Regions from separate parts of the Streptomyces sp. NPDC057963 genome, predicted to be linked through region 1. Evidence: riboswitches for the same ligand, from Rfam matches in the RefSeq annotation. Region 1 holds a riboswitch; the other holds the start of a gene.
The links. A riboswitch is a leader RNA that binds a small molecule or an ion and turns the genes downstream of it on or off. The one in region 1 is predicted to bind glycine.

Region 1 (3,594 bases):
CACGGCGGGCGGCGGCAGCGGCGTCCCGACGACGCCGCCCGGGTTCACCGCCATACCGAGCTGCGGGGGCAGTCCGCGGGCGAACTCGCGGGCGGGCGCGACGGTGAACGACATCGCGGCGCCGACACAGCTGCGGAACTGCTGTTCGGAGCTGAACACGGGAACGTACGCGGCGCCCTCGATCTCCAGCGTCGGCAGGTCCAGGTCGGGGGAATCGGGTCCGCCGCCGTTGGGCAGGGGCACCCAGACATGGCTGCGCCCGAGCACCTCGACGAGCCGTCCGCCCGCCTCCGGGCTGCCCACCGAGGCCATCAGCACCTCTTCGAGCTCATTGGCGGGCCATCCGCCCTGCGGATGGGACTGACCCTGCGCCGGAATGTCCACTGCTTCCCCTTCTTGCCCGAGCCTTCCGGCAGAAGGTTAACGTCCGGCTCCCGGGCCCCGCGGGTCCGCGAACCCGATCCGGGTCAGCAGAGCCGCCGCCTCGCGGTCCAGCAGCACCGCCGAGGCGCACCCCGGCGGCAGCAGGCCCGTCTCGGCGTCCCGGAGCAGCCTTCCCACCGCCCTGCGGTGCCGGGCGAACGCGTATCCGGAGACGCCGCGTCCGCGCTCGCGCTGGCCCTCCATCGCCGTCTGCGGTGTGACGTCGAGCAGGACGAGGTGGAGCACCCGGCCCCGGCGCCGCGCCGCGCGGGCCAGCCAGCCGCGTACCCACGCCTGGGTTCCGCAGTCGTGGACGACCACGGACTCGCCGGAGCGCAGCACCCGCCACAGCCCCCCGTAGTGGGCGGCGCGGACGAGGGGGCGGTAGAGGGCGTACGGGAGTAACCGGGGCACGATCCGCGCCCAGTGGTCCCGGGTGTCCTGGGAGTCGATGGCGCGGGCCGTCGTCACCGCCCGCCGGATGAGCGTCGATTTGCCGCTGCCGGGCAGCCCGGAGACCACCACCACGTCGCCCGCCCCGAAGCGCAGGCCGCGCGGGCTGCGCCCGGCCCGGTCCCGGAGGTCCCGCACCACGGGCGCGGGCGGGCCGAGCGCGTCGGCGGCCGGCGCCCCCGGTTGTGCGGGCATCGCGCCGTGCGCGGCCCCCGCGGTCGTCGCGTACCGCTGCAACGTCATCGCCCCTCCCCCTGTCGGGTCACCCCACGCATGCCCCTGAAGTGTAAAGAAAAGGTAATGCGGCACAACCGTCCACGCCGCTGATTCCCATGAGGGACCGGGGCCCCACTCCGGCGCGATGCGTGCGATGATGACCCGGCCAACTGCATAAAGGCCGCTTGAATCCGCGCGGGAGAGTTCCGGTCACTGCCTGTGCCGGGCGCCGAAGGAGCAAGTTCCTCCCTTGAATCTCTCAGGCCCCGTACCGCGTGGATGAGGCAGATCTGAAAAGCGGGCCGCTCCGCGGCCCCACCCAAGGTGCAAGCCGAACCCTCCAGGGGGCTCTCGGCGAACCTCTCAGGTTCCGATGACAGATGGGGAGGGACTGTCCTCGTCGTCATGCCCTGGGAGCCACATCCATGAGCACCGCCCCCCGTCTCACCGCCCTCGATGCCCTGCACCGTTCGCTGGGCGCGACCATGACCGACTTCGCGGGCTGGGACATGCCCCTGCGGTACGGCAGCGAGCGCGACGAGCACAACGCGGTCCGCACCAGGGCCGGCCTCTTCGACCTGTCGCACATGGGCGAGATCACCGTCACCGGCCCCGAGGCCGCGGCCTTCCTCAACTACGCGCTGGTCGGCAACATCGGCACCGTCGCCGTGGGCCGCGCCCGCTACACGATGATCTGCGCCGAGGACGGCGGCATCCTGGACGACCTGATCGTCTACCGGCTGGGTGACGACGAGTACATGGTCGTCGCCAACGCCGGCAACGCCCAGATCGTGCTGGACGCGCTGACCGCGCGGGCCGGCGGCTTCGACGCCGCCGTACGCGACGACCGCGACGCGTACGCGCTGCTCGCCGTCCAGGGCCCCGAGTCCCCCGCCATCCTGGCCGCCGTCACCGACGCCGACCTGGACGGGCTGAAGTACTACGCCGGCCTGCCCGGCACGGTCGCCGGTGTCCCCGCGCTGATCGCCCGCACCGGCTACACCGGCGAGGACGGCTTCGAGCTGTTCGTCGCCCCCGTCCACGCCGAGCAGCTGTGGAAGGCCCTCACCGAGGCGGGCGCCTCCCGCGGCCTGATCCCGTGCGGGCTCTCCTGCCGCGACACGCTGCGCCTGGAGGCCGGCATGCCGCTCTACGGGCACGAGCTGACCACCGAGCTGACCCCGTTCGACGCCGGCCTCGGCCGCGTCGTGAAGTTCGAGAAGGAGGGCGACTTCGTCGGCCGCAAGGCGCTCGAGGCCGCCGCCGAGCGCGCCGCGACCGCCCCGCCCCGCAAGCTGGTCGGACTGATCGCCGAGGGCCGCCGCGTGCCCCGCGCCGGCTTCTCCGTCGTCGCCGCGGGCGGGACCGGCAGCGAGGTCGTCGGCGAGGTCACCTCGGGCGCCCCCTCGCCGACCCTGGGCAAGCCGATCGCCATCGCGTACGTGGACGCCGCGCACGCCACGCCCGGCACCGCGGGCATCGGAGTGGACATCCGGGGCAGCCACGAGCCGTACGAGGTCGTGGCGCTGCCGTTCTACAAGCGCCAGAAGTGACGTCGGCGCTCCCGAAGAAGTGACGCAGTCGCGTCTCACACCGTAAGACCACCGTTCATCAGCACTCCCCCGCGTACAGGAGAATTCAGGTCATGAGCAACCCCCAGCAGCTGCGTTACAGCAAGGAGCACGAGTGGCTGTCGGCCGTCGAGGACGGTGTGGCCACGATCGGTATCACCGAGTACGCGGCCAACGCCCTCGGCGATGTCGTCTACGCCCAGCTCCCCGAGGTCGGTGACACGGTGACCGCGGGCGAGACCTGCGGCGAGCTGGAGTCGACCAAGTCGGTGAGCGACCTGTACTCGCCGGTGACCGGTGAGGTCACCGCCGCGAACCAGGACGTCGTGGACGATCCGTCGCTGGTGAACTCCGCTCCGTTCGAGGGCGGCTGGCTGTTCAAGGTACGTATGGCGGAGGAGCCGAAGGACCTGCTCTCCGCCGACGAGTACACCGAGTTCTCCGGCAACTGAGACCCCAAGGGACCACCTGATGTCGCTTCTCAACTCATCCCTCCACGAGCTGGACCCGGACGTCGCCGCCGCTGTCGACGCCGAGCTCCACCGCCAGCAGTCCACCCTCGAAATGATCGCCTCGGAGAACTTCGCTCCGGTCGCGGTCATGGAGGCCCAGGGCTCCGTCCTCACCAACAAGTACGCCGAGGGCTACCCCGGCCGCCGCTACTACGGCGGTTGCGAGCACGTCGACGTCGTCGAGCAGATCGCCATCGACCGCATCAAGGCGCTGTTCGGCGCCGAGGCCGCGAACGTCCAGCCGCACTCCGGTGCGCAGGCCAACGCCGCCGCGATGTTCGCGCTGCTGAAGCCGGGCGACACGATCATGGGCCTGAACCTGGCCCACGGCGGTCACCTGACCCACGGCATGAAGATCAACTTCTCCGGCAAGCTCTACAACGTGGTCCCGTACCACGTCGACGACACCGGCGTCGTGG
Region 2 (3,594 bases), on a different contig from region 1:
GGAGCATCGGTTGATGTGAGAGCAGCGCCCACCATCCTGCATCTGGACATGGATGCCTTCTACGCCTCTGCCGAGCAGGCGGCGAAGCCCAGCCTGCGCGGAAAACCGGTCGTGGTGGGCGGGCTCGGGCCGCGCGGAGTCGTCGCCACCGCGTCGTACGAGGCACGGCGCTTCGGGGTCCACTCGGCGATGCCCATGGCGCAGGCCCGGCGGCTCGCCCCCAACGCGGCCTATCTGGTGCCCCGCTTCCTGCTGTACCGGACGGTCAGCGACCAGGTGATGGAGCTCCTGGGGCGGCTCTCCCCGCTGGTGGAGCCGCTCAGCCTGGACGAGGCATTCGTGGACCTGGAAGCCGGAGGGGCGGCCGACGACACGGCTTCCGCGCTGGAGATCGGTGAGCAGCTGCGTACGGCCATCAAGGCGGTCACCGGGCTCACCGGCTCGGTCGGGCTGGCCGGCTCCAAGATGCTGGCCAAGATCGCCTCGGAGCAGGCGAAGCCGGACGGGCTGGCGCTCATCGAACCGGGCACGGAGCGGGAGCTGCTCGCGCCGATGCCGGTACGGATCCTCCCCGGCGTCGGGCCCGCGACGGCGGACCATCTGCGCCGTGCCGGGATGACGACGGTCGACGACCTGGCCGAGGCGGGGGAGGCAGAGCTCGTACGCCTGCTGGGAAAGGCGCACGGCGGCTCTCTCCACCGTATGGCGCTCGGCCACGACGACCGGCCCGTGGTCGCGGAGCGGGACGCGAAATCGGTGTCGGTCGAGGACACCTTCGACGCGGACCTGCACGACCGGGTGCGGGTCCGGACGGAGGTGGAGCGGCTGGCCGACCGATGCGTCCAGCGGCTGCGGGGTGCGGGGCGGTCCGGGCGGACGGTGGTGCTCAAGGTGCGCCGGTACGACTTCTCCACCCTGACGAGGTCCGAGACGCTCCGTGGCCCCACGGACGACCCCACCGTGGTCCGGGAGGCCGCCGCACGGCTCCTGGAGGCTGTGGACACCACTGGGGGCGTACGGCTCCTGGGTGTGGGCGTCACGGGGCTCGCCGACTACACGCAGGAGGACCTCTTCGCGCAGGCCGCCGGTGAGCGGGCCGCGACCGGGGAAGCGGCCGAAGAGACGGCGGAGGCGGGTGACGAAGGGGGCGAGCCGGCGGGCGGTGCGCGGGAGGAGCCCCCGGAGACCTCCGAACAGCTGGCCGCGCGGCGCTGGCCCGCAGGACACGACGTGCGTCATGAGGTCTACGGCCACGGCTGGGTGCAGGGCAGCGGTGTCGGCCGGGTGACGGTGCGGTTCGAGGAGCCCGAGTCGGCGCCCGGCCGAGTGCGTACGTTCCGGATCGACGACGCGGAGCTGCAACCGGCCGATCCGCTGCCGCTGGTGCGGAATCCGGTGGACTACTCGTCCTGGCCGGCCAGTCTGCCGAAGTCCCTGTCCGGGCCGGTCTCCTCGGGAGAGGAGTCCAGACCGTAGTGCCGGTAGAGCTGGAGCTCCTGTTCCGGCGAGAGATGACGGCCGACGCCGAAGTCGGGTGCGTCCTTGATCAGCGCGCGGTCGAAGGGGACGCGGAGCGAGTCCTCCACGAACTCGCTGGGTTCCAGGGGGACGAACGCGTCCCGGCTGAAGAGTCCGGTGCGTACGGCCGCCCACTCGGGCACACCGGTCGCGTCGTCGAGGTACACCTCGTCCACGGTTCCGATCTTGGTGCCCTTGCGGTCGAAGGCCTTGCGGCCGATCAGGCTGCGCGGATCGATGTCGGTCTGCACGGTCCCTCCCACTCGTCGGGGCTACTCCACAAGCTCTACAGAAGTGCAGATCCGGGGGGTTGGCCACTCGAGAATTCCGCCACGAACCCCGCTGGTAGGCTGGTGACGGCTGCTGACCCCGTGCGGGAGAGTCCTCCGGAGTCAATCCGGAGGCGCCGAAGGAGCAAATCCTCCCCGGAATCTCTCAGGCCCCCGTACCGCACGGACGAGGTCACTCTGGAAAGCAGGGCGGGTTCCGTGCGGCCGAGTGCCGGTACGGTTCCCCTCCTCACCGACGGTGAAAGCCGGTACGCCGCAGGGCGCGCCGGTGAAGCTCTCAGGTTGAGATGACAGAGGGGGAGGCCGTTCGGGCACCCGCGCCGTGGTGCCCCTCGCAGGTCGTGACAGACCAGGAGGCCTCCACCATGACCCCCCGTCGCACTCCGCTCTCCCAGCTGGAGCAGGGCATTCCATTCGAACAGCGCCACATCGGTCCCGATGCCGAGGCGCAGTCGAAGATGCTCGCCCAGGTCGGTTACGGATCGCTGGACGAGCTGACCGCGGCCGCGGTGCCCGATGTCATCAAGAGCGCGGAGGCGCTCCGGCTGCCGGCCGCCCGCACCGAGGCCGAGGTCCTCGCCGAGCTGCGTGCGCTGGCCGACCGCAACCAGGTGCTGGCCCCGATGATCGGGCTCGGCTACTACGGCACCTTCACCCCGCCGGTGATCCTCCGCAACGTCATGGAGAACCCCGCCTGGTACACGGCCTACACGCCGTACCAGCCGGAGATCTCGCAGGGCCGTCTGGAGGCGCTGCTCAACTTCCAGACGATGGTCGCCGAACTGACCGGGCTGCCCACCTCCGGTGCCTCCCTGCTCGACGAGGGCACCGCGGCCGCCGAGGCCATGGCGCTCTCGCGGCGAGTCGGCAAGGTGAAGAACGGCGTCTTCCTGGTCGACGCCGACGCCCTGCCGCAGACGATCGCCGTCATCGAGACCCGTGCCGAGCCGTCCGGTGTCGAGGTCGTCGTCGCAGACCTCTCCGACGGCATTCCCGCAGAGATCGCCGAGCGCGGTGTCTTCGGTGTCCTGGTGCAGTACCCGGGCGCCTCCGGGGCCGTGCGGAACATCCGGCCCGTCGTCGAGCAGGCCCACGAGCTCGGCGCGATCGTCACGGTCGCAGCCGATCTGCTGGCCCTGACCCTGCTCACCTCGCCGGGCGACCTGGGCGCGGACATCGCGGTCGGCACCACGCAGCGTTTCGGTGTGCCGATGGGCTTCGGCGGGCCGCACGCCGGCTTCATGGCCGTGCGCGAGAAGTTCGCCCGCAGCCTGCCCGGCCGCCTCGTCGGCGTCTCCGTCGACGCGGACGGCAACAAGGCCTACCGGCTGGCGCTGCAGACCCGCGAGCAGCACATTCGCCGGGAGAAGGCCACCAGCAACATCTGCACCGCTCAGGTGCTGCTCGCCGTCATGGCCGGGATGTACGCCGTCTACCACGGTCCGGACGGGCTGCGGACGATCGCCCGGCGCACCCACCGCTACGCGACGATCCTGGCCGAGGGCCTGCGCGCCGCCGGCATCGACGTCGTGACCGGTACCTACTTCGACACCCTCACCGTGCGCGTTCCGGGGAAGGCCGCCGACGTCGTCGCCGATGCCCGCGGGCGCGGTGTCAACCTGCGGCTCGTCGACGCCGACCTGGTCTCCCTCGCCTGCGACGAGACCACCACGAGGGCGCAGATCGCCGCCGTCTGGGCCGCGTTCGGCGCCGACGGGGACATCGAGGCGCTGGACGCCGCGGCTGCCGACGTGCTGCCCGAGGCTCTGCTGCGCACCGACGAGAT

Region 2: it holds a riboswitch for glycine, as region 1 does, so the genes downstream of both, gcvP (aminomethyl-transferring glycine dehydrogenase) here and gcvT (glycine cleavage system aminomethyltransferase GcvT) in region 1, are expected to answer to the same signal.

Annotation. Positions count from the first base shown of each region.
Region 1 covers NZ_JBHVPX010000014.1:8,337-11,930, reverse strand. Annotated here, with positions in the region: gene ACFVT1_RS29030 (enhanced serine sensitivity protein SseB) at 1-384, opposite strand, end outside; gene ACFVT1_RS29025 (AAA family ATPase) at 421-1,119, opposite strand; glycine riboswitch at 1,279-1,376, shown strand; gene gcvT (glycine cleavage system aminomethyltransferase GcvT) at 1,518-2,645, shown strand; gene gcvH (glycine cleavage system protein GcvH) at 2,738-3,115, shown strand; gene glyA (serine hydroxymethyltransferase) at 3,135-3,594, shown strand, end outside.
Region 2 covers NZ_JBHVPX010000022.1:8,649-12,242, forward strand. Annotated here, with positions in the region: gene ACFVT1_RS33410 (DNA polymerase IV) at 16-1,476, shown strand; gene ACFVT1_RS33415 (PRC-barrel domain-containing protein) at 1,401-1,769, opposite strand; glycine riboswitch at 1,883-1,979, shown strand; gene gcvP (aminomethyl-transferring glycine dehydrogenase) at 2,174-3,594, shown strand, end outside.